DNA from 2 places in the Halomonas sp. THAF5a genome. Region 2 is predicted to be linked to the other one. Evidence: predicted binding sites of a transcription regulator. Region 2 holds the regulator's gene; the other holds the start of a gene.

Region 1 (14,815 bases), 610 kb from region 2:
TGCTGCTGGTGGCGATCCCGCCGGTGCTGAAGGCGATCGGCCACGTCGACCTGGCCGGCGCCACGCCGGACCTCGCGCAGTGGCTGTGGCTGCCCGGCCCGGCGGATGCCGCCTGGCTGGCCGGGGCCGGGGCGCTGGGTGCCTGGCTGGGGCGGCGGCTGCGCCTGCCCAACGCCCTGCTGTTCGGCCCGGCGCTGATCTCATCGGCGCTGCACTTCACCGGGGTCACCCACGCCGCCCTCCCACCGGCGCTGATCGCCCTGGCCCAGGTGATCATCGGCGTCTCGGTGGGGGTGCGCTTCACCGGCACCTCACTCGCCGCACTGGGCCATACCCTGGCGATGGCCGCCCTGCAGGCGCTGTGCCTGCTGGCGATCGCCATCCTCGCCGCCTGGGCGATCCACGCCACGACGGGGGTGTCGCTGCCCGCGGCGCTGCTCGCCTACATGCCGGGTGGGGCGCCGGAGCTGAGCCTGGTGGCGCTGTCGCTCGGCATCGACCCCGCCTTCGTGACCGCCCACCACCTGCTGCGCATCACGGTGCTGATCCTGCTGATGCCGGTGCTGCTGGCCGCCTGCCGACGCCTCAACGCCTGAGGACGACGTCGCCATCCGTGCTAGGCTGGGCGGCGTTCCCGCCGGAGAGCCGCCCCATGCCATCCCCTCTCGACGACACGCCCAAGGATCACGACAGCGACCGCGAGGCGCTCTCCGTCAGCGAGCTCAACCGGCGCGCCCGGCGGGCCCTGGAGCAGGACGTCGGTGAGGTGTGGGTGGAGGGCGAGCTCTCCGGGGTGTCGCGCCCGGCCTCGGGGCACGTCTACTTCACCCTCAAGGACGACAAGGCCCAGCTGCGCTGCGCGCTGTTTCGCACTCGGGCGCGCTTCGTCGCCGCGCCGATGCGCGACGGCGACCGGGTCAAGGTGCGCGGCAAGGTGTCGCTCTTCGAGCCCCGTGGCGACTACCAGCTGATCGTCGAGGCGGTGCAGGCGGCGGGTGAAGGCGAGCTGCTGGCCGCCCTCGAGCGCCTCAAGGCGCGCCTCGCCGCCGAGGGGGTGTTCACCAACGCGCGCCCCCTGCCCTTCCCGCCGCGCCACCTGCTGGTGCTCACCTCGCCCACCGGGGCGGCGATCCGCGATGTGCTGGCGGTGCTCGCGGCGCGCTGGCCGCTCGCCCGGGTCACGCTGATCCCGGTGCCGGTGCAGGGCCGCGAGGCGGCGCCGGCGATGATCTCGGCGCTGGGCCTGCTCAACCGCCAGCAGGCGCTGGACCCTGCCCGGGACGCCATCCTGATCACCCGGGGCGGCGGCAGCCTGGAGGACCTCTGGGCCTTCAACGACGAGCACCTGGCCCGGGCGATCTTCCACTCCCGGCTGCCGGTGATGGCCGCGGTGGGCCACGAGGTGGACACCACGCTCGCCGACTTCGCCGCCGACGCCCGCGCCCCCACCCCCTCGGCCGCGGCCGAGCAGCTGGTGCCCGACCGCCGCGAGCGGCTACAGCGCCTCGCGGGGCTCGCCGAGCGGCTGTCTCGCGCCCAGCGCGCCCGCCTCGACACCGACGCCCAGCGGCTGGACCACCTGCGCGCCCGGCTGCGTCACCCCGGCGAGGTGCTGGCGGCGCGTCGCCGCCAGCTCGAGGCGCTGGAGGCGCGGCTGCACCGGGCCGCCCGGGCGCGGCTCGACCAGGAGCGGCGCCGGGCACACGACCTGCAGCGACGCCTGGCCCTGCGCTCGCCGGACCGGCTGACCGACCAGGCCGGGCAGCGGCTCGCGCGCGCCACCCAGCGCCTGCATCAGGCGATGCCCCGGGCGCTCGCCCGCCACCGCGAGCGGCTGGGCGGCATCGTGCGCGAGCTGCAGGCGGTGAGCCCGCTGGCGGTGCTGGGACGCGGCTATGCGATCCTCGAGAACGACGCCGGCCGGGTGGTGCGCCGGGCGGCGGACGCCGCCCCCGGGGAGCGCCTCGCGGCGCGCCTGGGCGAGGGACGCCTGGCGCTGGAGGTGCTCGAGACCCGCGACGACTGAGCGGGCACGGGCGGTCCGTGCGCCGCGAGACCGCCTTCATCGTCTAACGTTAAAACATCAAAGTACGAGAGAGACGCCGTCCGGCCGTTGTCGAGAGCCCCGCGAGCCCCGACAATGAGGAGAGGACCCGTACGGCCCGCCCTGCCGGCAAGACCGGCGGCGGGCCGGCAGCTTCACCCACCCAGAGAAGGGAGTTGCACCATGTCACTGCGCATCAACGACGTCGTACCCGATTTCGAGGCCGATACCAGCCAGGGCCCGATCCGCTTCCACGAGTGGATCGGCGACAGCTGGGCGATCCTGTTCTCGCATCCGAAGGACTTCACCCCGGTCTGCACCACCGAGTTCGGCGCCGTGGCCAAGCTCAACGCCGAGTGGCAGAAGCGCGGCACCAAGGTGATCGGCGTCTCCGTGGACGGCGTCGAGGACCACAAGAAGTGGACCAATGACATCGCGAGCTTCGCCGGCTGCGACGTCGGCTTCCCGATCATCGCCGACGAGGACCTCAAGGTCGCCAAGCTGTTCGACATGCTGCCGGCCGAGGCCTACCTGCCGGACGGCCGCACCCCGGCCGACAGCGCCACCGTGCGCACGGTGTTCATCATCGGTCCGGACAAGCAGCTCAAGCTCGCCATGACCTACCCGATGAACGTGGGCCGCAACTTCGCCGAGGTGCTGCGCGCCCTGGACGCCCTGCAGACCGCCGGCGCCAAGGGCGTGGCCACCCCGGCCGACTGGACCGTCGGCGAGGACGTGATCATCCCGCCGACGGTCTCCGATGAGGACGCCAAGGCGAAGTTCGGCGAGTACGAGACCGTCTTCCCCTACCTGCGCCGCACCAAGCTGCCCGAGTAAGGCGCGCGTTCACCCCGCAACGCAAGACCCCCTGCCGAGGCAGGGGGTCTTGCGTTGCGGGGTGACGGCGAGGCCAGCGGGGCGGTCGGCGGCCGACCGCCGGCGGCCCGGTGGTGCATGCCTTAGTGGTGCTCGGGCTGGCGGGAGGCGGGCTTGAAGGCGCCGGGCTCGAGCTCGTGGCGGGCCAGCAGCTTGTAGAAGTCGGTGCGATTGCGCCCGGCGATGCGCGCCGCCTGGGTGACGTTGCCCTCGGTGATCTTGAGCACCTTGACCAGGTAGCTGCGCTCGAAGCCGGCCCGGGCATCGTTGAAGGTGGGCATGGCGTTCTCCTCGGCGGCCAGCGCCTGGGCCACCAGCCCCTCCGGGATCATCGGCGAGGTGGTCAGGGCGACGCACTGCTCCACCACGTTGACCAGCTGGCGGACGTTGCCCGGCCAGGCGGAGGTGGCCAGCAGGTTGAGCGCCTCCGGCGAGAACCCCTTGACGAAGGGCTTGTGCCGCGCGGCGGCCTGGGCGACCAGGTGCTTGGCCAGCAGCGGCACGTCCTCGGCGCGCTCCTTGAGGGGCGGCAGGCGCAGGTTGACCACGTTGAGGCGGTAGTAGAGGTCCTCGCGGAACTCGCCCTCGTGCATGGCGCGATCCAGGTCGCGGTGGGTCGCCGAGATGATCCGCACGTCGATGGGCACCGAGGCGGTCGAGCCGAGTGGGCGGATCTGGCGCTCCTGGAGGGCGCGCAGCAGCTTGACCTGCAGGGTCATCGGCATGTCGCCGATCTCGTCGAGGAACAGGGTGCCGCCGTCGGCCGCCTGGAAGAGGCCGCGATGCTCGCTCACGGCCCCGGTGAAGGCGCCCTTGGCGTGGCCGAACAGCTCGCTCTCCAGGAGCTGCTCGGGAAGCGCCCCGCAGTTGATCGCCACGAAGGGCTTGTCGGCCCGGGGACTCGCCTTGTGAATGGCGCCGGCCAGCAGCTCCTTGCCGGAGCCCGAGGGGCCGGTGACCAGCACGCTGACGTCCGAGGCGGCAACCATGCGCGCCTGCTCGAGGATACGCTCCATCTCGGGGCTGCGGGTGATGATCGCCGAGCGCCAGGCGTCGTCGCCCTCGGTGGCGGCGGTCGAGGTCTGGGCCAGGGCGTCGTCGATGGCCGAGAAGAGCTCGTCGCGGTCGACCGGCTTGGTCAGGAAGCCGAACACGCCCTGGCGGGTGGCGCTCACCGCGTCGGGAATCGAGCCGTGGGCGGTGAGCAGGATCACCGGCAGCCCCGGCAGGCGGCGCTGGATCTCCTGGAAGAGCGCCAGGCCGTCCATCTCGTCCATGCGCAGATCGGAGAGCACCAGATCCGGACGCGCGACCTCCAGCCGCTTGAGGGCCTCGCGTCCGCTCTCGGCGGTGGTGACGCGGTAGCCGCGGCTCTCGAGCCGCATGCCCAGCAGTTTCAGCAGGCTGACATCGTCGTCCACCAGCAGGATATGCGCGCCATGATCGCCGGCGTGGGGCAGGCGTCCGGTCTGCTTCATGTCGTCTCTCCGAGGTTATTCACTCTGCTGTCGCAGGTTGATGTTCTGTTCGATGGCGGTGAGCTGCTCGAGCTTCTCGGCCATCGCCTCGAGCTCCTGGCCGAGCGCCTCCTTCTCCTGGGCGACGGCCTCGGCGGCGCGGCGCTGCTCGGCCAGCTGATCGGCCAGGCGTCGCCGCCCCTCCAGCTCGTTGAGCCAGTAGCGCAGCAGCGGCTGCAGCTCGGTCGGGGCGCTCGCCAGGTCGGCCTTGAAGAGCTCCGAGGCGCGATCCCACTGCGGCTCGCTGCCCCAGGCGAGCAGCACGGCGCGCGCCAGGCGGCTCTCCTTGTCCTCGCCGTCGAGGCGCAGCAGGGTGGCCTCCCGCCACGCCCGGTCGCCCCGCTGGGAGGTCAGGCCGAAGGCCACCCACTCGGGCAGCAGGCAGTCGTGGTCGTCGAAGTCCGGCAGCGCGTCGGTGCAGGCAAGCGCGCCCTTAGGGGGATTCGGCATCGCCACGCGGGCATCGGGCGCAAGCGCCTCGGGAAGATACTGACATCCGGTCAGCCACAGCGTGGTCAGACACAGCAGCCAGGGGCGTACGGTCATGACAGGTCCTTGGTAGCATCGTCATCCGCCAGGGCGGGTTGCGAGGTCGGGTCGCCCGAGTCGGGCGACGGGGTCGGCCAGGGCAGGGTGAGCCGGAAGCACACCGCCAGCCGCGGGTCGTCGACCAGCTCGAGTTGCCCCTCCTGGAGGCGAGCGCAGTCGGCGGCCACCGAGAGGCCGATGCCGGAGCCCTTGAGCGGGCCCTTGCGGCGCACTCGGCCCTGGTAGAAGGCGTCGAAGAGCCGGCCGCGATCCTCCTCGGCGATCGGCTCGCCGCTGTTGGCGACCTCGATCACCAGGCGGTCCGGCAGCGCGCGGGCGCGGATCTCGAGCTCGCCGCCATCCTCGCCGTAGGCCACGGCGTTGGAGATCAGGTTGTCGAGCACCCGGGCGGTGGCGGTGCCGTCGAGCGCCCAGGTCAGCGGGCCGTGGAAGCAGCTGACCCGCATCTCCTTGTTGTCGAGCGCCAGGCGGTGCTTGGCCAGCACCTCCTTGACCACGGTGGCGACGTCCAGCCGGACGATATCGAGCTGGCGGCTGTGCTTGAGCAGGTTGTAGTCGAGCAGCTGCTCGATCAGCTGCTGCAGCTCGCGCCCACTGGTGTCGATCAGATCGAGGATCTCGCGCTGGCGCGGCGTGACCTCGCCGGCCACGCCGTCGGCGAGCAGCGACGAGCCCTCCCGCACGCTGGCCAGCGGCGTCTTGAGCTCATGGGACATGTGGCGCAGGAACTGCTGCTTCTGGGCCTCCAGGTCGTCGAGCCGGGAGGCCAGCCAGTCCAGGCGCTCGCCGAGGGTGACCAGCTCCGCCGGCCCCTTGAGGGGCCGATGGTGGCGCTCGGTGTCGCCGCCCAGGCTGCCGATGCCGAGAATGCGCCGCTCGAGCTGGCGGATCGGCTGGATGATCAGCCGGGTGAACAGCAGCATCAGCACCAGGCTCGCAGAGACCAGCGCCGCGGTCTGCCACCAGAGGCGGATCTGCACGCCCTCGGCGCGCTCGCTGATGGTGTCGATGCGCTCATCGATCCGGCGGTTGGTGGCCTGGCGCATCGCCTCGGTATGCCGGGCGAAGGGCAGGAAGTCGTCGAGCCGCGCCTTGAACGCCTCCAGCGGCAGGTCGGGCAGCTCGGCGAGGTCGTCCAGCGCCCGCTCCAGCGCCGCCACGTTGGGGTCATCGGGCAGCAGCTGGCGCTGCTGGGCCAGCAGCTGCCGGAACTCGCTGAGGCGCTCGTCGAAGATCTCCAGCAGCCCCTCCTGCTCGACCACCGCGTACTGGCGGGCACCGCGCTCCATCTCCAGGGCCAGGGCACCCAGCGAGCGGGCGCGCCGCGTCTCGTCCACCGCCTGGCGGGCACTCTGGTCGGCCAGCCGCGAGAGCTCGGAGAGCGCCTGACCGGCCTGGATCATCAGCACCGCCAGCGGCAGCATCACCACCAGGAAGGCCAGCAGCACCAGCTGTAACAGCGAGCGCGGACGCCAGCGGCGCGTAACGGCTGTGGTCATGAAGAGCGTTCTTTGCAGGAGAGTAAAGGGAACCACCATCGTTCATCCCTTAGGATACCAGAGATCGGCCGGCCACCTCGCGATCGCAGGCCTCACCCGCAGGCGAAAAAAAGGGCCGGCTAGGCCGGCCCAATACGCAGGGAACTGAAGGGTCTGGCGAGACCACCGATCGACGACCTGGTCCGTCCATCGCTGAGCTCACCATGGGCCAGAGGGCCCTCGAAGCCATGGGAACGCCGTCTGCCACCAGGGGCCGGTCATTCTCATGCGGGCGGCCGACCGGCCACCCCGCCTCGTGCCTGGCGGCAGCGCCACGAGGGCGATGCCGCGCGATTCGATTCCCCCTGACGGGGGAGAGGCATCCTTGCCAGGGCATCCTTGCCCTCTCGATACCGATCCTTGCCTCTCGGCGGTACCGTCTCATCGCAACCTAAAGTCACACATCGCTTGGAGCAGACACTGGTCGCGTTCGGGAGGCCGGGCGCACAGGGTAGTGATGACGCGGCGCCCCCTCGGCAACCGGAAAACGGATCGAGCCGTATGATCCGCTTCCCTTGCTCACCCAACCTATTGCCAGGGACATGCCAGAAACACTGGCAACCCATTTAAATCAATAACTTGGAAAGACCATAAAACGGCATGGGCGAACGCAGGAGGCCCCAACGGGGAAAACCGGGGGTAAGCGCGGAGGATTTCGTCGCCAGATGGCGACGCCTTTCGCGTCGCTTCGCGAAAGTCACTTATTATCAGAGGGTTGCGGCGTTACCCAGCGGAGACGCTACGGCGCCGGGCGACGCCGTCCGGCGACAGCCCGGTCGCTCAGGCGAGGGTCTTGATCAGGATCTTGGACTTGCGGGCGTGGTTGTAGGTGTCGCGACGCAGGGTGGGCAGCGCCTCGATGTCGGCCAGGCGGAAGTCGTGCTCGAAGAACCAGTGGGTGGTATGGGTGGTCAGGGCGAACAGCGACGAGAGCCCGAGGCGGCGGGCGCGGCGCTCGATCTCGGCGAGCAGGCGCTCGCCGCGGGCGCCGCCCCGGTAGTCGTCGTGCACGGCCACGCAGGCCAGCTCGCCCATCTCCGCCTCGTCGAAGGCGTGCAGGGCGGCGCAGCCGATGATCATGCCGTCGCGGTCGATCACCAGGTAGTCGTCGATCTCGTACTCCAGCCGCTCGCGGGAGCGCGGCACCAGCATGCCCCGGGACTCCAGCGGCTCGAGCAGCTCCAGCAGCCCGCCGATGTCGCCGAGCTCCGCGGGGCGCAGCTGCTCGTAGCGGTGCTCGGTGATCATGGTGCCGACGCCGTCGCGGGTGAACAGCTCACCGAGCAGGGCATCGTGATCGTGCCAGGAGAGCAGGTGGGTGCGGGCGACCCCGTGGCGCGCCGCCGCACAGGCGGCGCCCAGGTGGCGGGCCAGCTCGCTGGCGGGATCCGCCTGGCGCAGCAGCGGCGCGGCCTCCGCCGGGGTCAGCTGGCGCTGCAGCCGGCCACCGGCATCGACCAGACCGCAGGCCTCGCCGAGCAGGATCAGCTTGTCGGCGCCGAGCGCCGTGGCGGCATGGTGCGCCACCTCGGCGGCGTCCAGGTCGAAGACCTCGCCGGTACTGGAGAAGCCCAGCGGCGGCAGCACCACCAGCGCGCCGCGCTCGAGCAGGCCCTCGACCGCCCGGTCGCGCACCCGGCGCACCTCGCCGCTGCGATCGAAGTCGACGCCGTCGCGCACCCCCAGCGGCTTGGCCATCACCAGGTTGCCGGAGACCACGGTCATCTCGATGCCGTGCAGGGGCGTATTGGGCAGCCCGGGGGAGAGTCGCGCCTCGAGCCACAGCCGCTGCTCGGCGGCGATACGCTCGACCCGCGCCATGATCGCCTCGTCGGCCACCCAGCGCCCGCGATGGCGGGTCGGCACGATGCCGTCCTCGTCGAGGGCCTGCTGCACCTGGGGACGAATGCCGAACACCACCACCAGCCGCACGCCCAGGGTGTGCAGCAGCGCCAGGTCCTGGATCAGCTGCTCGCCTCGGCCGCTCGCCATGGCCTCCCCCTCGATCAGGATGACGAAGGTGCGTCCCCGATGGGCGTTGATGTAGGGCGAGGAGTTGCGAAACCAGTCGACGAAGGGGAAACGAGTATCCAAGGCCGCGCTCCGGCAGCAGGTGAACGAGGGAGGGTCGGAACTACTATATCAGAGCCATAAATACGGCGGCACCGGCAAGCGGCCAAGCGGCCAAGCGGCCAAGCGGCCAAGCGGCCAAGCGGCCAAGCGGCCAAGCGGCCAAGCGCCAGCCTGGCATCAGCCGCGGCAAAAGAAACCCCGAAGGCCGAGGCCTTCGGGGTGGCTTGTCGCTCGGCGCGTGTCGCTCGGCGCTTAGCCGAACATGCCCTTCAGAGTGAAGAAGAACAGGATCGCGAGACCCGCGCCCGCCGGCAGCGTGATCAGCCACGACATGGCGATGGTGCCGATGACCCGCAGGTTGAGCGCCGCCATGCCGCGGGCCAGGCCCACGCCGAGCACCGCCCCGACCAGGGTATGGGTGGTGGAGATCGGCAGGCCGGTGCCCGAGGCCAGCACCACGGTGGTGGCGGCCGCCAGGGTGGCGGCGAAGCCGCGGCTCGGGGTCAGCTCGGTGATGCCGGTGCCCACGGTGGCGATGACCTTGTGGCCGTAGGTGACCAGGCCGACGACGATGCCGCCGCCGCCCAGCACCAGCACCCACCAGGGCACCAGGGCGGCGCCCTCGACCTTGCCGCCGGATTGCACCACGCTGATCACCGCCGCCAGCGGCCCCACGGCGTTGGCCACGTCGTTGGAGCCGTGGGCGAAGGCCATGGCGCAGGCGGTGAAGATCATCAGCACGCCGAAGACCCGCTCCACCCCGGTGAAGCCGAAGTGGTCGGCCTGGCGACTGGCGGCCTTGACGCGACGCTCCATGAACACGCCCAGCGCCGCGATCAGCAGGCCGGCGAGGATGGCGAGCAGCAGGCTGGTGCCGAAGCCGAGGTCCAGGCCGACGTGCTTGAGGCCCTTGGTGAGGGTCACCATGGTCACCGCGAAGCCGACCAGGAAGATGTACATCGGCACGTAGCGCTTGGCCGCGGCGAAGGGGTCCTGGGCCTCGAAGATCAGGTGCTGGACCGACTTGAAGAGCGTGAAGGCGATGGTGCCGGAGAGCAGCGGCGAGACCACCCAGCTGGCGGCGATGGTGCCCACCGCGCCCCAGTCCACCGCGGCGGCGCCGAGGCCCGCCACCGAGAAGCCGACGATGGCGCCGACGATGGAGTGGGTAGTGGAGACCGGCCAGCCCTTCATGGAGGCGACCAGCAGCCAGGTGGCCGCCGCGAGCAGCGCCGCCAGCATGCCGTAGACCAGCAGCTGGGGGTCCTCCTTCAGCAGCTCGGGATCGATGATGCCCTTGCGGATGGTGTTGGTGACCTCGCCGCCGGCGAGCCAGGCACCGAGAAACTCGAAGATCACGGCGATGATGATCGCCTGCTTGATGGTGATGGCTCGGGAGCCCACCGAGGTGCCCATGGCGTTGGCCACGTCGTTGGCGCCGACGCCCCAGGCCATGAAGAAGCCGAAGAGACAGGCGAGGATGATGAAGATCTCGCCGTGCTGCGCAATGATCGACATAGGGAGCGTTCCCTTGTTGCGGTCAGAAGAAGAGCGAAACAACGCAGCCCCGGGATCGCCGGGGCCGCCGCGTTCAGTTGGCCGTCATGATCTGCAGTCGGCTGCCGACGCGCTCGGCGCGGTCGGAGAGCTCGCCCACCCAGTCGATGATCTTGTAGAGGAACATCACGTCCACCGGCGGCAGGCGATCCTCGAGCTCGAAGAGCTGGCGGCGGATCGCCACCTGCTGGCTGTCGGCCTGCTGCTCGAGCACGTGCAGCTCGCGGATCAGCTTCTGCATCACGTCGGAGACGTTGCGGCCGAAGCCGGACTCGAGCAGATCCTTGAGCTCCTCGAGGGCGTGGCGCGCCTGGGCCACGCAGGCCACCGAGGTGCGCATGTAGTCGCGCATCGGCTGGGCCAGCTCCTCGGGCACCTGCATGCGACGCCCGAGCATGATGCCGGTGATGTCGCGGACCTTGTTGGCGATCTTGTCCTGCACGCTGATCAGGTCGAGCAGGTCGGAGCGCGAGACCGGCAGGAACATGGTGTTGGGCAGGTTGAGGCGCAGCTCGGTCTTGAGCTCATCGGCCTCGTGCTCGAGGCGGGTGATGGTCTCGCGATGCTGCTCGGCGGTGTCCCAGTCGCCTTCGAGGGTCGCTTCGAAGAAGGGCAGCAGCGCGTCGGCACAGGCGTTGGCCTTGACGATGTGGGCCAGCAGCGGATGGAATGGCGAGCGGCCGAACATCGCGGAGAAGGGATTGGATGTCACCATGGGCATCTATGAACCTGGAAAAATGGCGGCGTCAGTATAGTGACTGACACTGCCAGCGTCATGACAAATTCATCCAATATTCATCGAACCGAGGTGGCACTCCCGATGGCACACGAGATCGAACTCAAGCTCGCCCTGGGCGACACGGAGCACGAGGGCGCCGAGGCCCTGCGGCACCATCCGCGCCTGGTCGGAGTGACGCCGACCCTTGCCCAGCTGGGCAATACCTACTTCGACACCCCCGAGGGCGACCTGGAGGACGCGCGCATGGCGCTGCGCCTGCGCCGCGTCGACGGCCGCCTGCTGCAGACCCTGAAGACCCGCGGCCAGGGCGGCGGAGGACTCTCGACCCGCGGCGAGTGGGAGTGGGAGGTGCCGGGCCCCGGCCTCGACCTGGCGGGGCTCGCGGCCCTGCCGCCCCTGGCCGGGTGCGAGGCGGGCCTGCTCGAGCGCCTGGCGCCGCGCTTCGCCACCGATTTCGCCCGGGAGACCTGGTGGCTCGAGCACGCGGGGGCGACCATCGAGCTCGCCCTGGACATCGGCGAGATCCGGGCCGGCGAGCGGGTCGTGGCGATCCGCGAGCTGGAGCTCGAGCTCAAGGCGGGCGAGCCCGAGGCGCTCTGGTCGCTGGCCGAGGCCCTAGCCGACCGGGTCGCCCTGCGCCCCTCGGACACCAGCAAGGCGGCCCGCGGCGGCGCCCTGCTCGAGGGCGCGCGCGCCCTGCCCGAGGCCGCCTCCCCCGCCGGCTGGCTGCATCGCGCCACCGCGGCACTGGATGCCCTGGCGGACAGCAGCGACGAGGCCTGGCGGCGCGAGGCGCGCCGGGCCTTCCAACGGCTGGCGGAACTGGGCGATGATGCCGAGGGAGACGGCGACGCCCGCGCGCTCGCCGAGGCCCTCTCGGCCGAGCCCTGGCTGACCCCGGCCTTCGGGCGGCGCATGCTGCGCCTGGCCCGCCGGCTGCCGGGCGACGCCGAGCTGAGCTGAGCCGCGCCGCCCCCGCCCGACAGGCCCGGTTCGCCACCACAAGGACGACGCTCGTGAACTACCTCCCCAAGCCCGCGGGCGAAGGCTTGCGCACCCGGGTCTTCCAGATCATCTTCGAATCCGACACCCCGCTGGCCAAGGGCTTCGACATCGCCCTGATCGGGGCGATACTGGCCAGCGTACTGGTGGTGATGCTGGAGAGCATCGCGAGCCTGCGCGCCGGCCACGCGGCGCTCTTCTACTGGATCGAGTGGGGCTTCACCCTCGCCTTCACCCTCGAGCTCGCGGTGCGCCTCTACTGCCTCGAGCGCCCGCTGCAGTACCTCAAGAGCTTCTACGGCATCATCGACCTGGTGGCGATCCTGCCCACCTGGCTGGCCCTGGTGCTGCCCGGCGCCCAGTCGCTGGTGGTGGTGCGCCTGCTGCGCACCCTGCGCATCTTCCGGGTGCTGCGGCTGATGGAGTTCGTCGGCGAGGGGCGGCTGCTGGTCGACGCCCTCAAGCGCAGCGGCCACCAGATCTTCCTGTTCCTGTTCACCGTCTTCATGCTGGTGACCATCTTCGCCTCGCTCGTCTACCTGATCGAGCCCGAGGAGGCCGGCTTCACCAGCATCCCCAAGGCGATCTACTGGGCCGTGGTCACCCTGACCACGGTGGGCTACGGCGACATCACCCCGGTCACCCCGCTGGGCCAGGCGATCTCGGTGATGGTGATGCTGATCGGCTACTCGATCATCGCGGTGCCCACGGGGGTCTTCTCCGCCGAGGTGATCCGCTCGATCCGCGCCGACCGCTACTCCGACGAGGCCTGCCCGGGCTGCGGCCATGACCGCCACGAGCAGCGCGCCCGCTACTGCCTGCGCTGCGGCACCTGGCTGGACGAGGACACGCCCGACCCGCGCCTGGCCGAACAGGCCCGGACGGACACGGACGAGGAGGAGGACGACGGGACGTCGACGCCGCCGCGCTGAGCCGGCGGCGCCGTGGGGCCTGGCCGGGCGTCAGACCTGGAAGGGGGCGACGTCGCCGCGCCCCTCGCGCACCACGGTGGGCGGCAGGTCACGCAGGTCGATCACGCTGGTCGCCTCCAGGTGACAGGCGCCGCCGTCGATGATCAGGTCGAGATGGGCGCCGAAGCGCTCCCGGATCTCCTCGGCGTCGGTCATCGGCAGCTCCTCACCCACCGGGATCAGGGTCACGCTCATCAACGGCTCGCCCAGCGCCTCGAGCAGGGCCCGGGTGATCTGGTGGTCCGGCACCCGCACGCCGATGGAGCGGCGCTTGGGGTGCAGCAGCAGCCGCGGCACCTCGGTGGTGGCGTCGAGGATGAAGGTGTAGGCCCCGGGGGTGTGCGCCTTCAGCAGCCGGAAGACCGTGTTGTCCACCTTGGCGTAGGTGCCGATCTCGGAGAGATCCGAGCAGACCAGGGTGAAGTTGTGCTTGTCGTCCAGCGAGCGCAGCCACTTGATCTTCTCGATGGCCTTCTTGTCGCCCAGGTGGCAGCCCAGGGCATAGCCGGAGTCGGTCGGGTAGGCGATCACCCCGCCGCGGCGGATGATCTGGATCGCCTGGTCGATCAGGCGCTTCTGGGGATTGTCCGGGTGGATCTGGAAGAACTGGCTCATCGCGAGCTCCCTGTTCGGTGACCGGAAATGGCGTAGCGCCACGATACCACGCACCGCCGGACTCGGCCGCGCTCAGCCGGCGGTCGCGACGAGGCCAGCCAGGCGCGGGTGGGTCCAGACCGGTGGCGTGGCGGTGCGCGGCACCGGGCTCATGCTGCCCGGGGCCAGGTGGCCGCCGGGGAAGTGGAAGTCGCTGCCCACCGACCCGTAGAGATCGCGCTCCTGGAGCTGGCGCGCCAGGTCGCGGGTCACGTCGGGGTTCTGGAAGCCGCTGACCAGCTCCGCGGCCTGGCCGCCGGCGGCGGCGAAGTCGTCGAGCAGCAGCCCGCGCTTGCGCCGGGTCAGGCCGTGGCGCAGCGGATGGGCGAGCACCGCCACCCCGCCGGCGTCGAGGATCCAGGCCACCGCCGTGGCGAGAAAGGGCCAGTGGGCCTTGATGTCGCCGGCCTTGCCGTTGCCGAGGTGCTTCTTGAATGCGGTGCCGATGTCGGGCACCAGCCCCGCCGCGACCAGCGCCCGGGCGAAGTCGGGCCGCCCCAGCGGGCGCTCGCTCCCGGCCTGCTCCCGGGCCCGGGCCAGGGCGTCCGTCAGGCCGATCTTCTCGAGCCGCTCGGCGATGCGGAGGGAGCGCTGCTCCCGGGCCTCGGCCTGGGCGGCGAGCCCCGCCACCAAGTCGCCCTTCGGTCCCTCGGGCAGCAGGCCCACCACGTGGATGTTGATGCCGCGCCACTGGGTCGAGAGCTCGGTGCCGGGAATCAGGCCGATGCCCTGCTCGCGAGCGGCGGCCTGGGCCGCCTCGATGCCGTCCACGGTGTCGTGATCGGTCAGCGCCATCAGGGTCACGCCCTTGGCCCGGCACAGAGCTACCACCTCGGCCGGCGGCAGGGCGCCGTCGGAGGCCGTGGAGTGCATGTGCAGGTCGACGCTGTGGGGGTCGCCCTCGAATCGGGCGGGAGGTGCGGTCATGGGCATGACGCCGGCAGGTGACTTTGTCAGAATATCCCGACATGGTGCTCGCGCGGCCGGTGACGGTCAATGTCGAGGCCATCGGCCCCGCGGCGCGAGCCGCCCACCACCGAGGAAGAACCGCGATGCTCTACGCCATCATCAGTGAAGATGTGAACGACAGCCTGGAACGGCGCCTGGCCGCCCGTCCGGATCACCTGGCTCGCCTCGAGGCGCTGCGCGACGAGGGCCGCCTGGTGCTGGCCGGCCCGCACCCGGCCATCGACAGCAACGACCCGGGCGAGGCCGGCTTCACGGGGAGCCTGGTGGTCGCCGAGTTCGAGAGCCTCGAGAGCGCCCAGGCCTGGGCCGATGCCGACCCCTACATG
Region 2 (14,815 bases):
TGGCCGTGGCCCGGGCCGCCGGCGAGGTGGCGCCGCTGATGCTGGTGGGGGTCGCCAAGCTGGCGCCGCAGGTGCCGGTGGACGGCGACTTTCCCTTCCTGCATCTTGAAAGGAAGTTCATGCACCTGGGCTACCACATCTTCGATGCCGCCTTCCACGGCGGCGATGTCCAGGCCGCGATGCCGCTGGTCTATGCCACGGCGCTGCTGCTGGTGCTGGTGATCCTGGTGCTTAACCTGACCGCAATATTTCTGCGGCATCATCTCAGTACGCGTCATGGGGCGCCCGTGCGTCGATGAGGCCCGACGCGCGGCGCCACCCGGGAGTCTCGATGCCACTCGTGAAGGAACAGCGGTCGTCGCCCGACCCGGCGGCGATCATCGACTTTCCCCCCGAGGCCAGCAGCCTGGCCATCCGGGGGCTGAGTCTCGCCTATGGCGACAAGCTGGCGCTCAAGGACCTCACGCTGAGGGTCCCGCGGCACCGTGTCACCGCCTTCATCGGCCCCTCGGGCTGCGGCAAGTCGACCCTGCTGCGGGTGCTCAATCGCCTCCACGACCTCAACGACGAGGTGGTGCGCGAAGGCGAGGTGACCCTCGAGGGCGAGGAGATCCATGCCTCCGGGGTGGCGGTGGCGGAGCTGAGGCGACGGGTGGGCATGGTGTTCCAGTCGCCCAATCCCTTCCCGATGTCGATCTACGACAACGTGGCCTTCGGGCTGCGCCTGCAGGGCGGGCTCAGCAAGCGCAAGCGCGACGACATCATCGAGTGGTCGCTGCGCTCGGCGGCGCTGTGGGACGAGGTGAAGGATCGGCTGCGCGCCTCGGCCTGGTCGCTCTCCGGCGGCCAGCAGCAGCGCCTGGTGATCGCCCGCACCCTGGCGGTGGGGCCCGAGGTGCTGCTGCTCGACGAGCCGGCCTCGGCGCTGGATCCGATCTCGACGCTCAAGATCGAGGAGCTGATCCGCAACCTGAAGTCGCACCTGACCCTGGTGCTGGTCACCCACAACATGCAGCAGGCGGCGCGGGTCTCCGACTACACCGCCTTCCTGCAGCAGGGGGAGCTGGTCGAGTACGCCCCCACCGACACCCTGTTCACCAATCCGCGCCTGGCGCGCACCGAGAACTACATCACCGGGCGCATGGCCTGACGGCCGGCCCCAAGGAGAGGTCCCATGGACATTACCAGCGATATCCACAGCCAGCATATCTCGCGGCAGTTCAACCAGGAGCTCGACGAGCTCAAGACCCACCTGATGGCCATGGGCGGCCTGGTCGAGAAGCAGGTCCAGGACGCCGTGGGCGCGCTGCTCGACCGCGACTCCGAGCTCGGCCAGCGGGTGGTCGACAACGACCGTGCCGTCAACGACATGCAGATCAAGATCGACGAGGAGTGCACCCAGGTGCTGGCGCGGCGCCAGCCCACCGCCTCGGACCTGCGCCTGGTGCTGGCGGTGATCCGCGCCGCCTCCGACCTGGAGCGCATCGGCGACGAGGCGAGCAAGATCGCCCGCAACGCCATCGACCTGATCGAGTCCGACAGCGGCAACCGCGGCTTCGTCGAGGTGCGCATGATCAGCGAGCACGTGCGCCGCATGGTGCGCGACGCCCTGACCTCCTTCGCCCGCCTCGACACCGACCTGGCCCTCAAGCTGGTCCACGAGGACGACGAGGTCGACAACGAGTACGGCAGCGCCATGCGCTCGCTGATGACCTTCATGATGGAGGACGCCCGCGCGATCTCGCCGGTGCTCAGCGTGATGTGGATCCTGCGCGCCCTGGAGCGCATCGGCGATCACGCCAACAACCTGGCCGAGTACGTCGTCTACCTGGTCAAGGGGCTCGACATCCGCCACACCGACCCCGAGGACCTCGACAAGGACATCTTCGAGCGCAAGTCTTGACCTCGCTCCCCGCTTGACCCTCAATGCGCAGGCCGCCGCCCCTCGGGCGGCGGCCTTCACGTGCTTGATGAGGACTGTCCGGATGCTCGATGCCCTGACCGCGCTGACCCGCGGCACCCGCCTGGTCTACTCCCGCGGCCTGCGCCGCTACGTCTTCCTGCCGATACTCGTCAACCTGCTGGTCTACGGCGCCATGCTCGGCTACGTGCTGGGGCACTTCGGCGGCTGGCTCGACGGCTGGATGGCCATGGTGCCCGAGTGGCTCTCCTGGCTCTCCTGGCTGATCTGGCCACTGTTCGTGGTGAGCCTTACGCTGATCGTCTTCTTCACCTTCACCCTGGTGACCCACCTGATCGCCGCGCCCTTCTACGGCTTCCTGGCGGCGCGGGTCGAGGTCGAGGCGACCGGGCGTCCACCCCTTGACGACCGCGGCCTGGCGAAGACCGCGGTGGACGCCATGGGCCGCGAGCTGGTCAAGCTGGCCTATATCCTGCCGCGCATGGCGCTGCTCTTCGTGCTGAGCTGGATCCCGGTGCTCAACCTGATCGCGCCGCTGCTTTGGGCGGCCTTCACGGCCTGGGTCATGGCCATCACCTACCTCGACTACCCGATGGACAACAACAGGGTCAGCTTTGGCGACATGCGCGCCCGGCTCGCCGCCCGCCGCTGGCCGACCCTCTCCTACGGCGGCTGGGTGACCCTGATCACCTGGCTACCGCTGGCCAACCTCTTCCTGCTGCCCGGCGCCGTGGCCGCCGGCGTGCTGATGTGGGACCGCCACTACCGCGGCCTGGACAGCGTCGCGACGCCTCAGGCGCGCTGAGCCGCCGCCTGCAGGCGGCCGGCGGGGAAGACGCAGCGGAAGGTGGCGCCGCGGCCGGGGCGGGAGTCGATCTCCAGGCGGGCGTCGTGGCGCAGCAGCACGTGCTTGACGATGGCGAGCCCCAGGCCGGTGCCGCCGGTGGCGGTGCTCCGGCCCTTGTCGACGCGGTAGAAGCGCTCGGTGAGGCGCGGCAGGTGCACCGGGTCGATGCCCTCGCCGTCGTCCTGCACCTCCAGGCAGGCGCCGTCGCCCAGGGGGCGCCAGCGCAGCACGATATGGCAGCCGTCGCCCGAGTAGCGCACGGCATTGAAGGCGAGGTTGGAGAGCGCGCTGCGGATCTCCTTCTCGTCGCCGATCAGCGCGCCGGCCGCCGTCTGCTCCACCGAGATGACGTGGTGCCCGCCGGAGAGCGCCTCGGCGTCGCGGCGCACCGCCTCGAGCAGTGCCGCCATGTCCAGCGGGCCGTCGTGGCGGCCGCCCCGGTCGATCTCCAGGCGCGACAGCAGCAGCAGGTCGTCGACCAGGTTCTGCATGCGTTCGGTCTGGGCCTGCATCGACGCCAGGCCGCGGCCCAGCCGAGGCGGCAGCGCCTCGGCCATGTCGGTGTAGGTCTCCAGGTAGCCGGCGAGCACCGTCAGGGGCGTTCTCAGCTCGTGGGAGACGTTGGCCACGAAGTCGCGGCGCATCTGCTCCAGGCGGTGCAGGCGGGTGATGTCGCGGGCCATCACCAGGCGCTCGTCGTCGCCGTAGAGGGTGATCTGGAACTGCAGGACCCGCGACTCGTCGATGGGCGAGGCCAGGGTCAGCGGCTCACGGTAGTCGCGGCCGTGGAAGTAGTCGACGAAGCGCGGATCGCGCAGCAGGTTGGTGATGTGCTGGCCGCGGTCCTGCTGGGGCTGGAAGCCGAGCATCTGCTCGGCGGCGCTGTTCCACCACTCCAGGTCGCCGTGGCGGTCGAGCATCACCACGCTGTCGCGCATCGCCTCGGAGGACTCCTGGATGCGCTGCAGGGTCGCGCGCAGGCGCTGCTGGGTGAGGCGCTGGCTCTTCTGGTAGCGGTAGAGGCGGTCGAAGAGCTCCCCCCACAGGCCGCTGGCGGCGGGGGGCTCCTCCTGGGGGCGGTGGGTCAACCACTGGTAGAGGGCGTGGAGCTGGCGCAGGTGGAAGGCCAGGCAGAGGGCGATGCCGGCGGCGATGCCGCTCGGCACGGCGGCGAAGGGCCAGCCGAGCAGGGCACCGAGGGTGACCAGAGCCGCCAGGCGCCAGCCCTCGCGTCTCCACAGGCGACCCACGTCAGCCCTTGGCGGAGAACCGGTAACCGGTGCCACGGACGGTCTGGATCAGCTGCTGGTGGGGCTCGCCCAGCGCCTTGCGCAGGCGGCGGATATGCACGTCCACGGTGCGCTCCTCGACGTAGACGTTGCCGCCCCATACCTGGTCGAGCAGCTGGCCGCGGGTGTAGGCGCGCTCCTGGTGGGTCATGAAGAACTGCAGCAGGCGGTACTCGGTGGGCCCCATCTCCAGCGAGCGGCCGTCGACGCTGACCCGATGGCTGACTGGGTCGAGCACCAGGCCGTCGATCTCCACCGCGTCCTCGACCCCCTGGGGAGTGGCGCGGCGCAGCACGGCCTTGAGCCGCGCCACCAGCTCCCGGGGCGAGAAGGGCTTGGTGATGTAGTCGTCGGCCCCGGCCTCGAGCCCCTGGATCTTGTTGTCCTCCTCGCCCTTGGCGGTGAGCATGATGATCGGCAGGTCGGCGGTGGCCTCGTCACGCTTGAGGCGACGGGCCAGCTCGATGCCGCTGGTGCCGGGCATCATCCAGTCGAGCAGCACCAGGTCGGGCTGGTGATCGACCACCATGGCGTGGGCCGCCTGGGCACTGTCCGCCTCGAGGACGCGATAGTCGGCCATCTCCAGCGCCACCGCGATCATCTCGCGGATCGGCGCCTCATCGTCGACGATCAGTACGGTCTTGGCGCTCATCCCGAAGCCTCATGGTCTATGGCAGGTCGATGACGATGACAACACCTGATGATGACAATAGCGTGACAGGCCGGGGCTGTCGCCCGCTCGGCTGCCCTGCTCATCCGCCAGGTCCCGCCGGCCACAGCGAGAGGGCGATGCCGGCGAAGGCCAGAAGGCCCGACCAGTGATTGTTGAGGAAGGCCTGGAAGCAGCGCTCGCGGTCGCGCTCGCGGATCAGCCGCTGCTGGTGCACGAAGGTCGCCGCCATGGCGGCGAGCCCCAGCCAGAAGAAGCCGCCCAGGCCAAGAAGCCCCCCGGCCCAGGCCAGCAGCGCCAGGGTCAGGCCCTGCAGCAGGCCGATCATCAGCCGGTCGGCGCGGCCGAACAGCACCGCGGTGGACTTGATGCCGATCTTCAGGTCGTCGTCGCGGTCGACCATGGCGTACTCGGTGTCGTAGGCCACCGTCCAGGCCAGGTTGGCGGCGAACAGCAGCCAGGCCACCGGGGGGACCGAGCCCAGCACCGCGCCGAACGCCATGGGGATTGCCCAGGAGAAGGCCGCGCCGAGAAAGACCTGAGGCAGGTGGGTGTAGCGCTTCATGAAGGGGTAGAGGGCGGCCAGCGCCACTCCCACCACCGAGAGCATCACCGTGAAGAGGTTGGTGAAGCAGACCAGCACGAAGGCGGCCATCACCAGGATCGCGAAGAGCCCCTGGGCCTCCCCCTCGGCGATGCGCCCGGTGGCCAGGGGGCGGTGTTTGGTGCGCTTGACGTGGCCGTCGAGGTGACGGTCGGCGTAGTCGTTGACCACGCAGCCGGCGGCGCGCATCAGGTAGACCCCGGCGATGAAGATCAGCAGCACCCGGCGGCCGGGTAGCCCCTCGGCGGCGACCCACAGGGCCCACAGGGTGGGCCACATCAGCAGCCAGGTGCCGATGGGGCGGTCCAGCCGGGTCAGGTGCAGGAAGTCGGGCAGCCGGGCCAGGCCTGTGGGGCGCATCAGCGAACGGTCCATCTCTACCTCATGAGAGTCATTGAGCTGTCTGGGGTGGGGCTGAACCGGTGACAAGCCCCGAAGTGTCGGACCAACCAGGAGGCGCTGTGAATACCTCCCTGTACGCTACCGACGCCATCCATGGCGTAGGACCTCCTGTTCGGCTTGCCCCCGGTGCCGCCTGATAGGGGCATCGGAAACTGGACCAGAGCCTAGCGTGAAGGGAGCCCGAGGTCATCCGCCATGGTGGCCAGGAAGGACTCCTGGACCAGCACCGCGAAGCGCCGGTGGCGAAACACCGAGCGGCGCGCCCAGGGACCGTCGACGGCCTCGAAGGGCAGCGGGTCGGCGGTGACCTCCAGGGGCCCGCGGATCAGGTCGGGCTGGCGAAACAGCCAGTGGCCCAGGGAGCGTTCGCCCAGGCGGTCGAGGCGCTGGCCGTGCAGCCCATCCAGGGGCACCACCGAGCGGGCCATGACCCAGGGGCGCGCGTCCAGGCAGAGCGCCACCTCGCGCAGCCAGGCCAGGCGCCCGAGGGGTAGCCCCAGGGCCAGGGCCTCGTCGCGGCGGGGGCGGCCGAGGCGCTGGTCCAGCAGGCGGACCCGGAAGGGCCGCCGGCCCCCGGCGGCGATCAGCCGGGCGGTGAGCGAGTCGCGGGACGCCACCCAGCGCCACCAGTCGGGACTCATGGCGGGGCGTGCCGCCGCCAGGGGGCGCCAGCGTGGATCGCGTGCCGAGCCGTTGCTCACCGTGTCTCTCCGCGTCGATTTCGAGGGCGGCTAGTGTACCATGGCGGGTCGACACGCTTTTCCGTGACGGGCCGCCCCGGCCCCCGACTCGAGGAGTGCCATGACCGCCCCCCTGACCATCATCGGCTCCGGCATGGCGGGGCTCGGCCTGCTGCGTCAGCTGCGCCAGCTCGACCCCGCGCGACCGATGACCCTGATCACCGCCGACAGCGGCGACGACTACTCCAAGCCGCTGCTCTCCACCGGCTTCGCCAAGCGTCTGCCCCCGGCACGCCTGGCGGCGCGCTCGGCCCTAGAGGTGGCCGACGAGCTCGAGGCCGTGGTGCGCCCCCACACCCGGGTCGAGGCGATCGACCCCGCGGCCCGGACCCTGACCATCGGCGCCGAGACCCTGTCCTGGAGCGAGCTGGTGCTGGCCACCGGGGCGGCCCCGGCCTGGCCCTTCCGGGTGCCCGAGGCCGTCGCCGGGCGGGTCTTCAGCGTCAACGACCTGGACGACTACCGCGCCTTCCACGAGGCCCTGGCGGCGCTCGGCCGTCCGGCGCGGGTGGCGGTGATCGGCGTCGGCCTGGTCGGCTGCGAGTTCGCCAACGACCTCGCGGCGGGGGGCCATGCGGTGGCGCTGGTGGCCCCGGAACCGGCGCCCCTGCCGCGGCTGCTGCCCGAGGCCCTGGGCCACGCCCTGGGCGAGGCCTTCCGCGAGGCCGGCATGGGGCTTTACACCGAGCGCACGGTCGACGGGCTCGCGGCCGAAGGCGAGGGCGTCGCGGTGGGGCTCGACGACGGCGCGTCGCTCTCCGCCGATCTGGTGCTGGTGGCCACCGGCCTCACGCCGCGCACCGCGCTCGCCGAGGCGGCCGGGCTCCGGGTCGGCGAGGCGGGGATCCATACAGACCGCCGGCTGGCCACCTCGGCGCCCGGCATCCATGCCCTGGGCGACGTGGCCTGCGTCGACGGGGTCAACGCCATGTACGTCCAGCCGCTGCTGGCCAGCGCCAAGGCCCTGGCGAAGACCCTGACGGGCACCCCCACCCCGGTGGCCTACGGGCCCTGGCCGGTACTGGTCAAGACGCCGCTGTTGCCGGTGGTGGCGCTCCCCCCGGCCGAGAGCCCGGCGCGCTGGCGCCTGGAGGGCGAGGGGCGCGACCTGACGGCGCTGGCCGAGGACGAGACGGGGCGGCTGCTCGGCTTTGCGTTGACAGGACGCGCGGTGCGTCGGAAAGTCGAACTGGCGCGAGCCGCGCCGCCGTTGCTAGGCTAGTTGCGTCAACCACCGGGCCTCTCGCGGTCATCGGGTCGCGGCACTGGAGGCACTGCCGAGTGCGCGATGCGTTTCGCATCCCGCGGACACGATCACTGCACCATCGTCGCCTGCACGATGGAAGATGGGCGCGTGATGCGCTGACGGCGCGTATGAAATCATCAATCAGTCGGCGACGAACGCCGGCATCTCGATGCCAATATCAGGAGGGCTGTATGCGCAAGCCAGAACTCGCCGCGGCGATTGCCGAGCGTGCGGATCTATCCAAGGACAAGGCCAGCCAGGTGCTCAACGTCATTCTCGACGAGATCACCGGGAGCGTATCGCAGGGACAGGACGTGTCGCTGATCGGCTTCGGTACCTTCACCGTGCGCGAGCGTGCCGCCCGCACCGGCAAGAACCCCCAGACCGGCCAGCCGCTGACCATCCCGGCCAGCAAGACCGTCGCCTTCAAGCCAGGCAAGGGCCTCAAGGACGCCGTCGGCAAGTAAGGCGCTGCGGCCCGCTTCGCCCGCGGGCCGCGTGATCCTCCCCCTTCTCCTCCGGACCCGGAGCCGATATGAAGCTGCGACTGATGCTGTGGCTGCTCGGGCTGTTGCTCAAGCGCGCCCTGCGCCGCCGGGCGCGGTTTCGCGAGCTGCTGGCCGAGCGGCGCGGGCTGGACTGGGGCATCGCCACCGAGGACCTCGCCATCGCCCGGCACTACCGCATGTCGCCGCAGGGCATCCGCTCCGGGCCGGGCCTGCCGGTGGATCTCGACCTGGAGCTGCGTTTCGCGGATGAGGCCACGGCACTCAAGGTGCTCAGGCGGCCCACCCAGCAGGCCTTCCTCGACGGCATGATGGCCGGTACCGTGCGCCTGGTCGGCGACTCCGGCGACCTGAAGCAGCTGCAGCGCCTGCTCAAGCACCTGTAAGCGCCGAGCTACAAGCGCCGAGCTAAAAGAAAACCCGAAGGCCTTGTCCTTCGGGTTTTCTTTTGCTTTGGCGGTTTCATGCTGCCGCTTGCCGCTGTCAGACCTGCCCGTAGCGCCCCGCCTGCTCGCCGAGCCAGCGGCGGATCAGCGGTTGGCTGGCGTCGGGGTGACTGGCCAGCAGGGCCTCGGCCAGGGGGGCGACCCGCTCCAGCAGGTCGGCGTCGCGCTCCAGGTCGGCGATCCTCATCTGCGCAAGCCCCGTCTGGCGGGTGCCCAGCACCTCGCCGGGACCGCGGATCTCCAGGTCCTTCTCGGCGATGCGAAAGCCGTCGGTGGTCTCGCGCATCACCGCCAGCCGCTCCCGGGAGTGCGCGGAGAGCGGCGGGTGGTAGAGCAGCACGCAGAAGCTCTCCACGGCGCCGCGCCCGACCCGGCCGCGCAGCTGATGCAGCTGCGAGAGCCCCAGCCGCTCGGGATTCTCGATGATCATCAGGCTGGCGTTGGGCACGTCGACCCCGACCTCGATCACCGTGGTGGCGACCAGCAGGTCCAGCTCGCCGGCCTTGAAGGCCGCCATCACCTCGGCCTTCTCGGCGGGCTTCATGCGCCCGTGGACCAGGCCGATGGCGAGCTCCGGCAGCGTCTCGACGAGCTCGTCGCGGGTCGCCTCGGCGGCCTGGCACTGCAGCGCCTCGGACTCCTCGATCAGGGTGCAGACCCAGTAGGCCTGGCGCCCCTCGGCGCAGGCGTGGCGGATGCGCGCCATCACCTCGGGGCGGCGCTCGTCGGGCATCACCACGGTCTTCACCGGGGTGCGCCCGGGGGGCAGCTCGTCGATCACCGAGACGTCGAGGTCGGCGTAGGCGCTCATCGCCAGGGTCCGGGGGATCGGCGTGGCGGTCATCACCAGCTGGTGGGGGGTGAGGCCGCCGGCCTCGCCCTTCTCGCGCAGCGCCAGGCGCTGGTGGACGCCGAAGCGGTGCTGCTCGTCGATGATGGCGAGCCCCAGGCGCTGGAAGTGCACGTCGCCCTGGAAGAGCGCGTGGGTGCCCACCACCATGCGCGCCCGGCCGTCGTGGATCGCGGCCTTGGTGTCCAGGCGCGCCTTGCCCTTGAGCTTGCCCGAGAGCCAGGCCACCTCGATGCCCAGCGGCTCGAACCAGGCACGGAAGGTGCGGTAGTGCTGCTCGGCGAGGATCTCGGTGGGTGCCATCATCGCCGCCTGGCAGTCGGCGGCGATGGCCGAGAGCGCCGCCATGGCGGCGACCACCGTCTTGCCCGAGCCGACATCGCCCTGCACCAGCCGCAGCATCGGCACCTGGCGTCCCAGGTCGGCGGCCAGTTCGTCGAGCACCCGGCGCTGGGCGCCGGTCAGCGAGAAGGGCAGCTGGGTCAGGAAGCGCGCCTGCAGGCCGCGGCCGCCGTGCAGCGCCGGGGCGCCGTCCTCCTGGATGCGCTGGCGCACCTCCTGCAGGCTGAGCCGGTGGGCGAGCAGCTCCTCCAGGGCCAGGCGGCGCCGGGCCGGGTGGTGGCCGCCGGCCAGCTGCTCGGGGTCGGCCTCCGGCGGCGGCCGGTGCAGGGTGTCCAGGCAGTGGTGCAGGTCGGGCAGCGCGAAGCGTTGGCGCAGCGACTCGGGAATGCCGTCCGGCAGGGCCTCGGGGTCGGCGTCCAGGCGCGCCAGGGCCTGGTCGATCAGCGCCCGCAGGCGGGTCTGGTGGAGCCCCTCGGTGGCCGGGTAGATGGGCGTCAGGTGATCCTCCACCGGGGCCTCGCCGCCGCCCAGCAGACGATACTCCGGGTGGTAGAGCTCGAGGCCGGTGGCGCCGGCCCGGGCCTCGCCGAAGGCGCGCACCCGGGCCCCGGCCTGGAACTGCTGCTGCTGGGCCGGGGAGAAGTGGAAGAAGCGCAGGCTGAGCAGGCCGGAGCCGTCGCGCAGGCGCACCAGCAGGCTGCGCCGGCGGCCATGCACCACCTCGCCGGCGACCACCTCGCCCTCCACCACCGCCTCGTGACCGGCGCTCAGGGTGGCGATGGGGGTGATGCGGGTGCGGTCCTGGTAGCGCAGCGGGAGATGGAACAGCAGGTCGGCGACGCGCTCGATGCCGAGCCGGGCGAGCTTGCCGGCCAGCGCCTCGCCGACCCCCTTGAGGTCCGTGACGGGGGCATCGAGGCCGTTCATGCCGGGGCGAGCTCGACCTGTCGGCAGTGGGCGATGGCGTCGGTGACGGCATCGATGGCCCGCGGCCGCGGGAAGCTGGCGCGCCAGGCGATCGCCACGGTGCGCGAGGGCGACGGGGCGGTGAAGGGGCGGCTGATCAGCATGCCGCTCTCGTAGTGCCCGGTGCCGATGGCCGAGCCTGGCAGCACGGTGATGCCGAGCTTCGAGGCCACCATGTGGCGGATGGTCTCCAGCGACCCGCCCTCGGCGGTGAGGGTGTTGGAGGGACTGTTGAGCTGGTGGCTGATCGCCGGGCAGGCCTCGAGGATCTGGTCGCGGAAGCAGTGTCCCTCGCCGAGCAGCAGCAGGCGCTCCTCCAGCAGGTCCTCCTTGTCGATGCTCTCGCGTTCCGCCCAGCGGTGGTCGGCCGGCAGTAGCACCTCGAAGGCCTCCTCGTAGAGCGGCTTGGTGAGCACGTCGGTCTCGGTGAAGGGCAGAGCGATGATGATGGCGTCGAGCTCGCCGCTTCTGAGCTTGCGGCGCAGGTTGCCGGTGAAGCCCTCCTCGATGTAGAGCGGCATCTGGGGCGCCTGGCGGGAGAGCTCCGGGATCAGGTAGGGGAAGAGGTAGGGGCCGATGGTGTAGATGGCGCCGATGCGCAGCGGGCTCGCCAGCTGGTCGCGGCCGGCGGTGGCCAGCTCCTTGATCACGCTGCTCTGCTCCAGCACGCGCTGGGCCTGCTCGACGATCTTCTCCCCCATCGGGGTGACCTGGACGGTGGATTTCGAGCGCTCGAACAGCGCCACGCCGAGCTCCTCCTCGAGCTTCTTGACGGCCACCGACAGGGTCGGCTGGGAGACGAAGCAGCGCTCCGCGGCGCGTCCAAAGTGGCGCTCCTGGGCCAGTGTCACGATATAGCGGAGTTCTGTTAGAGTCATGTGGTGCCGGCAGGCATCCTCTTCTAAAGCGGGTGACGGTCTCAGGCGATCATGCCCGACAGGACGAGACACAATAATGCCAATAGGGACTTTTTATCAGGGGGTGAGGGAAAGGTGAAGACGACGACACTGATTCTCGGTTGCGGCGACATCGGCACGGCGCTGGGACGCGAACTGCTCGCGGCGGGGCACCGCGTGATCGGGGCCCGTCGCCACCCTCGGGCGCTCGAGGGCAGCGGCCTCGAGGCCGTGGCGGTCGATCTCGCCGACCCGGCCACGCTCGAAGGCCTGCCCGACGCCGATACCCTGGTCTACGTGGTCAGCGCCGATCGCTTCGAGGAGGAGGCCTATCGCGCCGCCTATCCCGACGGCCTGAAGGCCATGCTCCAGGCGTTCGCCGACCGTGACCGCCCCCCGCAGCGGGTGTTCTTCGTCTCCTCGACCAGCGTCTATGCCCAGCGCGACGGCGAGGTGGTCGACGAGACGAGCCCCGCCGAACCCTCCGGGTTCTCCGGCACCCTGATGTGCGAGGCCGAGCAGGCGCTGATCGACCACGACCTGCCCGGCACGGTGGTGCGCTTCTCGGGCATCTACGGCCCCGGTCGCGACCGCCTGATCCGTCAGGTCGGCGAGGGACGCATCGCGCCGGCGAGCCCGGTGATGTACTCCAACCGCATCCACCGCGACGACTGTGCCGGGGTGCTGGCGCACCTGATCGGCCTGTCCCTCGCCTGTACCCCGCTCGCGCCGCTCTATCTCGCCAGCGACTGCGAGCCCGCGCCGCTCAACGAGGTGATGGCCTGGCTCGCGACGCAGCTCAAGGTCGAGGCCACCGAGACCATCCAGTCGCCGCTGCGCCGGCGGGCCAGCAAGCGCTGCGACAACGCGCGACTGCTCGAGAGCGGCTATCGCTTCCGCTACCCGAGCTTTCGCGAGGGCTATGCCCAGGTGCTGAAGGCGGGGGGCTTCCTGCCCGTGAAGGCGTGAGGCGCCGGTGACGGATCAGGGACGCCGGGTTCAGGCCAGCGGCGACCGGGCGAGGATCTGATAGCGGGCGCGGTCCCGGTCGGTGAAGGAGCGCAGCAGCGCCACTCGCCGGTAGGGCCAGACGAGGTCCGGCGGCGACGGCTTGGCGCGCTCCAGGCGAGGGACCCGGCGCAGCAGCGTCACGTGGGGGATGAAGCGTGACGGCCGGCCCGCGATGCCCTGCTGCTCGAGCTCGTTCCAGAGCGCGGCCTGGAGTTCTGCCAGCGCCCGGTCGGGCGCCCGGCTTCCCACCCAGACGATGCCCGGGCGGCGGAAGGCCCCCCAGGCGTCCAGGCGCCACTCCCCCGCCGGGATCTCCCGTGTTTCCAGCCAGCGCGCGAGCGCTTCGCCCTGCGCCTGCGGCACCTCGCCGAGGAAGGCGAGGGTCAGGTGCAGGCTGTCGTCGGGGACGCGGCGTCCGCCCAGGCGGGCGTGGGCCCGGTCGGCGAGCTCACCGAGCCGCCGGCGCAGGACCGGCGGCGGCATCAGGGCCAGGAAGAGGCGCATGCCGGGGGGGAGGCGGCGATCAGTCGCCGATGACCATCACGGCTTCCGCCTCGACCAGGGCGCCCTTGGGCAGCGCCTTCACGCCCACCGCGGCCCGCGCCGGGAAGGGCGCCTGGAAGAACTCCTCCATCACCTGGTTGACCACCGCGAACTGGCCCAGGTCGACCAGGTAGAGGTTGACCTTGACCACGTCCTGCAGGGTGCCGGCGGCCTCCTCGCAGACGGCCTTAAGGTTGGTGAAGACCTGGCGCGCCTGGGCCTCGAAGTCGTCGGAGACGATCTCCATGCTGGCCGGGTCGAGGGGGATCTGGCCGGAGATGTAGACGGTGTTGCCGGCCTTGATGGCCTGGGAGTAGGGGCCGATGGCGGCGGGCGCCTGGTCGGTGTTGATGACGGCCTTGTTGCTCATGGTGATGCTCCTCATGACGTTGTTGGTGTTCTGCGTATCGTGAAACGCCACGCCCCACCCGCCGCCGTCGGCGACGGGTGGGGCGTGGCGGGATCAGTTGCCGAGTCGGGTGATGCGGCCCACGTGGGACAGGTTGCGCAGGCGCTTGATGATGCGCGCCAGGTGCACGCGGTTGCGCACCGACAGGATCAGGTTGACGATCGACAGCCGCGCGTCGCGCTCCTCGATGTCGATGCGCTCGATGTTGGCGCCCGCATCGGTGATCAGGGCGGCGAGCTCTGCCACCAGCCCGCGACGGCTCGCCATCTCCAGGCGCAGGGCGGCGGGGAAGTCCTCGTCGATGTCGGCGGACCACTCTAGGGCGAACAGCTTGTCGGGGTCGTCCTTCAGGTCGCCCAGGTTACGGCACTCGGCGCGGTGCACGACGAGGCCCTTGCCCACCGAGAGGTGGCCGATCACCGGGTCGCCGGGCAGCGGCCGGCAGCAGCGGGCGAACTTGATCACCATGCCCTCGGCCCCGCTGATCAGGATCGGCTGGTGGGGCGCCTCCGGCGCCGCGGCCGCGGCGCCGGAGGCGTCGGGCTCGCCCTGCATCAGGGCGACCAGCCGGCGAGCGACCGCGTGGGCGACCCGGGAGCCGAGCCCGATCGACTCCAGCAGCGGTGCCTCGCTACTCAGCGAGTGCTCCTCGAGCAGGCGCGCGAGCACGCCCTCGGGCAGCTCCTCGAGGCTGGTCTCGAAGGGGGCCAGGGCCTTGTTGAGCAGGCGGCGACCCAGCTGGACCGCCTCGGCCTGCTGCTGGTGCTTGAGGGCGTGGCGAATCGCCGAGCGCGCCTTGGCGGTGATCACGAAGTTGAGCCAGGCCAGGTTGGGGCGCGCGCCGGGGGCGGTGATGATCTCCAGGGTCTGGCCGCTCTCGAGCCGGGTGGAGAGCGGGGCCAGGTGGCGATCGATGCGGCAGGCGATGCAGCTGTTGCCGATGTCGGTGTGCACGCTGTAGGCGAAGTCTATCACCGTGGCGCCCTGGGGTAGCTCCATGATGTCGCCCTTGGGCGTGAACACGTAGATATCGTCGGGGAAGAGGTCGTTCTTGACGTGTTCGATGAACTCCAGCGAGTCCCCGGCATGGCGCTGCATCTCGAGCAGCCCCCTGACCCAGGCCCGGG

The links. The regulator PhoB, encoded in region 2, activates phosphate uptake and scavenging genes when phosphate is short. The targets are predictions, from matches to a motif close to TGTCATANNNNTGTCANA.
Region 1: the regulator PhoB is predicted to act here: its motif matches at 10,918-10,935, upstream of FIU83_RS02475 (CYTH domain-containing protein).

What each region holds. Positions count from the first base shown of each region.
Region 1 covers NZ_CP045417.1:550,142-564,956, reverse strand. The annotation lists gene FIU83_RS02520 (AbrB family transcriptional regulator) at 1-596, shown strand, start outside; gene xseA (exodeoxyribonuclease VII large subunit) at 653-2,026, shown strand; gene FIU83_RS02510 (peroxiredoxin) at 2,228-2,881, shown strand; gene glrR (two-component system response regulator GlrR) at 3,004-4,398, opposite strand; gene FIU83_RS02500 (hypothetical protein) at 4,414-4,983, opposite strand; gene FIU83_RS02495 (sensor histidine kinase KdpD) at 4,980-6,485, opposite strand; gene argA (amino-acid N-acetyltransferase) at 7,305-8,618, opposite strand; gene FIU83_RS02485 (inorganic phosphate transporter) at 8,850-10,115, opposite strand; gene FIU83_RS02480 (TIGR00153 family protein) at 10,189-10,869, opposite strand; gene FIU83_RS02475 (CYTH domain-containing protein) at 10,975-11,856, shown strand; gene FIU83_RS02470 (ion transporter) at 11,910-12,827, shown strand; gene FIU83_RS02465 (L-threonylcarbamoyladenylate synthase) at 12,858-13,481, opposite strand; gene FIU83_RS02460 (PHP domain-containing protein) at 13,554-14,453, opposite strand; gene FIU83_RS02455 (YciI family protein) at 14,573-14,815, shown strand, end outside.
Region 2 covers NZ_CP045417.1:3,742,309-3,757,123, reverse strand. The annotation lists gene pstA (phosphate ABC transporter permease PstA) at 1-299, shown strand, start outside; gene pstB (phosphate ABC transporter ATP-binding protein PstB) at 332-1,150, shown strand; gene phoU (phosphate signaling complex protein PhoU) at 1,175-1,903, shown strand; gene cysZ (sulfate transporter CysZ) at 1,986-2,726, shown strand; gene phoR (phosphate regulon sensor histidine kinase PhoR) at 2,714-4,018, opposite strand; gene phoB (phosphate regulon transcriptional regulator PhoB) at 4,020-4,709, opposite strand; gene ubiA (4-hydroxybenzoate octaprenyltransferase) at 4,810-5,706, opposite strand; gene FIU83_RS17135 (chorismate lyase) at 5,898-6,374, opposite strand; gene FIU83_RS17130 (FAD-dependent oxidoreductase) at 6,535-7,695, shown strand; gene FIU83_RS17125 (HU family DNA-binding protein) at 7,911-8,186, shown strand; gene FIU83_RS17120 (hypothetical protein) at 8,255-8,611, shown strand; gene recG (ATP-dependent DNA helicase RecG) at 8,709-10,790, opposite strand; gene FIU83_RS17110 (hydrogen peroxide-inducible genes activator) at 10,787-11,707, opposite strand; gene FIU83_RS17105 (SDR family oxidoreductase) at 11,822-12,694, shown strand; gene thpR (RNA 2',3'-cyclic phosphodiesterase) at 12,725-13,240, opposite strand; gene FIU83_RS17095 (RidA family protein) at 13,260-13,649, opposite strand; gene FIU83_RS17090 (bifunctional (p)ppGpp synthetase/guanosine-3',5'-bis(diphosphate) 3'-pyrophosphohydrolase) at 13,743-14,815, opposite strand, start outside.